DNA from 2 places in the Dickeya sp. CFBP 2040 genome. Region 2 is predicted to be linked to the other one. Evidence: predicted binding sites of a transcription regulator. Region 2 holds the regulator's gene; the other holds the start of a gene.

Region 1 (3,179 bases), on a different contig from region 2:
CTGCACGCTGGCGCAGGGCACATTGGCTGAACTGGATGCCGCCTGGCGGCAACTGGACGGTTCCCGACGTATTAACCGTTTTCTGTCGCTGGAGGCGATTATTTCTGTTTGCGGTGATTACCGTGCTGATATTTCGCTGGCGCCAATAACCTGCTATTTCCCTGATGTACTGAGCCTGATGCGTTCGGTCAAAGGCGTTGGCGCCACCTGGCTGCGCGATGGGCGTGAACACAACGGACTGGTTCGTCGGCAACTGAGCGCGTTGGCTGGGCATTACTGCCGTCATCCGCAAGGCTATCCCCTGACATATCAACGCGTTTTTGGAGTGATTTACCGTGACTGAACGTTGGTTTGTGACCGGGACCGATACTGACGTGGGCAAGACCGTCGCCAGCGTAGCGCTGTTGCAGGCTGCCCGCCGTGCTGGATTCCATACTGCCGGTTATAAACCGGTGGCGTCCGGCTGTGATATAACCCCGCACGGTATCCGCAATAGCGATGCGTTGCAGTTACAGGCCAACAGCACGGTGACATTGCCGTATGAAGCGGTGAACCCACTGGCTTTTCTGGAACCGACGTCACCTCATATCGTCAGTGCCGAGGAGCACCGGCCAATTGCGTTTTCAACCCTCAGTAACGGCCTGCGCAATCTGGAACGCCAGGCCAATTGGGTACTGGTGGAGGGCGCAGGCGGCTGGTTTACGCCGCTTTGCGGGCGGCAAACCTTCGCCGACTGGGTACAGGAAGAAGCGTTGCCGGTGATTCTGGTCGTCGGTGTCAAACTGGGGTGCATTAATCACGCCATGCTAACGGCAAAAGCAGTGCAGCACGCCGGTTTACGGCTGGCGGGATGGATAGCCAACGTGATTCAGCCGCCTGGCCGTTATCATGATACCTATTTGCAGACGCTGCGAGATAGCATACCGGCCCCGCTACTGGGGGAAATCCCTTATCTGGCCATGCCGTTTCAGCAGAATATCGGTGATTACTTAAACATCACTTTACTAAGGCGTTAACGAGTTTGAGTGAATGTTGTGTGAGTTGTGGTTTTATGCCGTTTCCTAATTGAAATTGATAGAAAAAACCATCTTGAAAACGGCTGACTATCCCTGGGAGTCAGCCGTTTTTCTTTTTGCTAAGTCTGTGTCATTTAGCACTTTTTTTTATAACAACCAGCGGGTCAAACATGGAAATTTTGTTTAAAAGCCGCTTGTACCATCGCCGATGGGGAAAGGTGGTGAAAGACGCTAATACAGGAAGCACGGGCGCTTGTGGGAGTTATCCACTATTTCTGTGGATAACTGTGTGTATTAGGGTTAGAAAAAACGCGCCAGCCAAGAGCTGGCGCGGGTTGCGCCGGGTTTGGCGCTAATCTCTGCTTTTTTTAAAATTCATTAAAAATCAATTTGTTAATTAAAATCAAGTCACTTTTATTGCGGCAAGGCCTGTTTGAATAAATCACCGGCACTGGTCGTAGCAGATAATTTGAGAAACAGCATTTCTGGGGATAAATGTGCGATTTTTTTCTGGATTAATTACACCAGGTTGTGCTAGCCAACAGAACGCTATCGTTGTGCTGCCAATGGTTAAGAATTGCTTGATGCTGTTTTTATATCCAGTAATATGAGGCTGGCAAATCTGACCGGGGATTTTCATACTAAGCTGAGTCTCTCCCTGTCAATGGCGACGCTGGCCGACTCAGGCTGACGTTGGCGTGATTCCAACCGTTTTTTATCCGGGTGTCTTGCTCATGAGTAAAGCGTTCAAACTGCATTCTGCCTTCAAACCTGCCGGCGACCAGCCTGAAGCGATACGTCGTCTGAAAGAGGGGTTGGAGGATGGGCTGGCGCACCAGACGTTGCTGGGGGTAACAGGGTCCGGCAAGACCTTCACTATCGCCAACGTGATTGCCGACCTCAATCGCCCGACTATGGTGCTGGCGCCCAATAAAACGCTGGCGGCACAGTTGTATGGCGAGATGAAGGCGTTTTTCCCGGAGAATGCGGTGGAGTATTTCGTCTCTTACTACGACTACTACCAGCCTGAAGCCTACGTGCCGAGTTCTGATACCTTCATCGAGAAGGATGCGTCGGTTAACGAACATATCGAGCAGATGCGGTTGTCCGCCACTAAAGCGTTGCTGGAGCGGCGCGACGTAGTCGTGGTGGCGTCGGTCTCCGCCATTTACGGCCTGGGTGATCCGGATCTTTATCTTAAAATGATGCTGCACCTGACGCAGGGCATGTTGATTGACCAACGCGCGATTTTACGGCGACTGGCGGAATTGCAGTATTCCCGCAACGATCAGGCATTTGGACGCGGTACTTTCCGGGTTCGCGGTGAGGTCATCGATATTTTCCCGGCGGAATCTGAAGATATCGCCCTGCGGGTGGAATTGTTTGACGAAGAAGTGGAACGGTTGTCGCTGTTCGACCCGCTCACCGGCCACATTGTGCAGGCGGTGCCGCGCTACACTATTTACCCCAAAACGCACTATGTGACGCCACGCGAACGTATCCTGCAGGCGATGGAAGACATCAAGGTCGAGCTGGCTGAGCGCCGTCAGGTACTGCTCGCCGGCAATAAATTGCTGGAAGAACAGCGGCTGTCGCAACGCACTACGTTTGATCTGGAGATGATGAATGAGCTGGGCTATTGCTCCGGCATTGAAAACTACTCACGCTTTTTGTCTGGCCGAGGACCAGGCGAGCCGCCGCCGACGCTGTTTGACTACCTGCCGGCTGACGGTCTGCTGGTGATCGACGAGTCCCACGTCACCATTCCGCAGTTGGGCGGAATGTACCGCGGCGACCGGGCGCGCAAGGAAACGCTGGTGGAGTATGGATTTCGTCTGCCGTCGGCGCTGGATAACCGGCCAATGAAATTTGAAGAATTTGAAGCGCTGGCGCCGCAGACGATTTATGTCTCGGCGACGCCGGGCAATTATGAACTGGAGAAATCCGGCGGCGAAGTGATTGATCAGGTGGTGAGGCCGACCGGCCTGCTGGACCCGGAACTGGAAGTACGCCCGGTGACCACCCAGGTGGACGACTTGCTCTCAGAAATCCGCAAGCGTTCCGCCATCAACGAGCGTGTGCTGGTCACCACCCTGACCAAGCGCATGGCGGAAGACCTGACCGAATATCTGGAAGAGCACGGCGAGCGGGTACGATACCTGC
Region 2 (3,179 bases):
ACTATCATTTTATTAATAATTATCAGGGTCAAATGCCATGATCATTAGCAGAGCAGCAGAACAATGCGGCCAGGCTGACTATGGCTGGTTGCAGGCACGTTACACCTTTTCTTTTGGTCATTACTTTGATCCTGAATTACTGGGGTTTGCTTCACTACGGGTTCTCAATCAGGAAGTACTGGCGCCAGGTGCCTCTTTTCAGCCGCGAACCTACCCGCGCGTCGATATTCTGAACATTTTATTGCAGGGCGAAGCGGAATACCGCGACAGCAACGGTAACCATACGCGCGCCAAAGCAGGCGAAGCGCTGCTGCTCGCCACCCAGCCTACTGTCAGCTACAGCGAACATAATGTTGGCAACGACACGCCACTAACCCGGTTGCAGCTATGGCTGGATGCCTGTCCAACGCGGGAGAACCAGTGTCTGCAACGACTCACGCTAGAAGCACAGCGTCCTTATCAATTACTGGCATCACCGGATGAATCAGCTAATGCCCTCCATCTGCGCCAACAGGTCTGGATACATCATCTGAATCTGGCGGCAGGTGAGCAACATAGCCTGACACTGAATGGTAACCGCGCCTATCTGCAATCGATCCACGGTATCCTCAGCATCAATGGCAATATTAGCGCCGCACCCAACGTGTTGCACTGCGGCGACGGCGCGTTTGTCCAGCAGGAAAACCGCCTCACTTTCCGGGCAGAAACCGCCACACGCGCATTACTGATCGATCTGGTGGCTTAGTTGCACCTGCAATAATGTTAAACGCAACTAAAAAACGCCTTCCCTGAACCATTGCTGGCACCATGTCTTATTGGCTGAGGGAGTTCAGAACAACCTTGAAGCCGCCGTCTCGGCGTTTTTGTCCAGTCATGGTAAGATGCCGCCATAATTTCACACTCGCTTCAGGGTTACTGCAATGGACTCAACCAATCCGGACAAACTTGTTGCCCAGGCTGAACAGCTTTGCCAGCAACGCAACGTGCGTCTGACTCCTCAGCGTCAAGAGGTATTGCGATTGATGGCCCAGCAACCTGGTGCTATCAGCGCGTATGATCTGCTGGATCTGCTCCGTGTTTCCGAACCCCAGGCTAAACCGCCTACTGTTTATCGCGCACTGGATTTTCTTCTGGAACAAGGCTTTATCCACAAAGTAGAGTCCACCAATAGTTATGTGCTGTGCCATCATTTCGAAGAGCATAGTCATACGTCGGCGCTATTTATTTGTGATCGTTGTGGGCAAGTGACAGAACGCCAGACAGAAGGTATTGAGGAAACCCTGCACCAGTTGGCGAAGCAGGCGGGCTTTGCCCTACGCCACAGTGTGGTGGAAGCTCACGGCTTGTGTGGCGAATGCCTGAAAGTGGAGTCTTGCGAGCATCGGGACAGCTGTAATCATGATCACAGCATCATGGTGAAAAAACGTTAAATGTGAAAAACGTTAAATGATGGAAAATGCCTGCCGAGTGTGGAGCATTACTTCACACCATTCTTCCGGAATACATTAATCTTCCTAAACACGCTTGTCTGCATCCCACTTCGGTGATCAACCACGTTGTAACGCAACCGGCAAATACAGGCGTTCATCCAGACAAGCTACCTCAATGGGCGGTTGTCATCACCACCCACGATAAGGCGAGCTGAAACAAGGGCATCAGCTCCAGTCACTGTTGCGGATCACACCGACCGCCAAACCTTCAATGGAGAAACTCTGTTCACGCAAATCGACAACGATTGGCGCGAAATCCTTATTTTCTGCCAGCAGTTGCACAATATTACCTTGTTTTTTCAGCCGTTTGACCGTCACGTCATCTTCAATACGCGCCACCACGACCTGACCGTTACGTACATCCTGCGTTTTATGCACCGCCAGTAAATCGCCGTCCAGAATACCGATGTCTTTCATCGACATACCACTTACCCGCAGCAAAAAATCAGCGCTGGGCTTAAACATCGCCGGGTCTACCTGATAGTGACATTCAATATGCTGCTGTGCCAGCAACGGCTCACCTGCGGCAACACGGCCAATTAACGGCAGTCCCTGATCTTCTTCTTCCATCAGCAGACGAATACCGCGCGAAGCACCGGTGACGATTTCAATGACGCCTTTACGCGCCAGCGCCTTGAGGTGCTCTTCAGCTGCATTTGGCGAGCGAAAGCCAAGTTGACTGGCAATTTCGGCCCTGGTGGGCGGCATACCGGTTTGTGAAATATGATCGCGAATCAGATCATAAACCTGCTGTTGTCTGGTAGTTAGCGCTTTCATTCCGCCCCCTGTTTGTTTATACAGTCTCGCTGTGAGTATATACAGGGAAAGTGCCGATGGGAACCGCGATATCACGATTGCACGGATTTTTCTGTGATTATGCAAATCGTCACGCAAAACGGTTCCACAGTATCGCTCCCCATACCACCGCGGCCAACAAACAGGCAACGAATACTGCCGCCGAACCAATATCTTTAGCCCGACCAGATAACTCGTGGTAATCCATCCCAACCCGGTCCACTACGGCTTCAATAGCGCTATTGACCAGTTCAAACAGCACGATCAGCACGACAGAACCGATTAATAGCAACCGCTCAACCATGGAAACCGGTAGCCAGCAGGCAATCATTACCGCGACAAGCGTAAGCAATACTTCCTGGCGAAACGCCGCTTCATGCCGCCATGCCTGTTTCAACCCTTGCAGCGAATAACCCGTCGCTTTGATAATTCGGGTCATTCCGGTTGCTTTGTTCATGCGTACTCCGCCTTTAATTTGTGATTGGTCATGATTTTAACGCGCCCCCCTGGTTTCATCACCACAGATATCCTGTTTGGTTTCTGGTATCCTTGGCCCGAATTGCTAACAAGAGGCTTCTGGTTGTTATGTCAGGTTGGCGTATAATTTACTATAAACTACTGAATTTCCCGCTAAAATTACTGGTAAGAAGTAAGGTTATTCCACAGGACCCCGTTAATGAGCAACGACTGGATCCGACGCGGCCAATTTTCTATGTCCTGCCCTACAACTCCAAGGCAGATTTGCTGACTCTGCGCACCAAATGTCTGGAGCTAAGTCTGCCGGACCCATTGCAACCGCTACAGATCGATGGGAAAACCCTGCCGAGCCACGTGTTCGTCAACGATGGCCCACGCCTGTTTCGTTACTACGTACCCAAACAGCAGTCGATAAAA

The links. The regulator LexA, encoded in region 2, represses DNA repair genes until DNA is damaged. The targets are predictions, from matches to a motif close to TNCTGTATGTACATACAGNA.
Region 1: uvrB (excinuclease ABC subunit UvrB) is a predicted target of LexA. The motif match lies at 1,602-1,621, and genes of this name have one in related genera.

The regions. Positions count from the first base shown of each region.
Region 1 covers NZ_JAAVXH010000020.1:56,180-59,358, reverse strand. The annotation lists gene bioC (malonyl-ACP O-methyltransferase BioC) at 1-343, shown strand, start outside; gene bioD (dethiobiotin synthase) at 336-1,016, shown strand; gene uvrB (excinuclease ABC subunit UvrB) at 1,751-3,179, shown strand, end outside.
Region 2 covers NZ_JAAVXH010000006.1:106,187-109,365, forward strand. The annotation lists gene Dpoa2040_RS00735 (pirin family protein) at 38-745, shown strand; gene zur (zinc uptake transcriptional repressor Zur) at 921-1,430, shown strand; gene lexA (transcriptional repressor LexA) at 1,656-2,267, opposite strand; gene Dpoa2040_RS00750 (diacylglycerol kinase) at 2,377-2,742, opposite strand; gene plsB (glycerol-3-phosphate 1-O-acyltransferase PlsB) at 2,871-3,179, shown strand, end outside.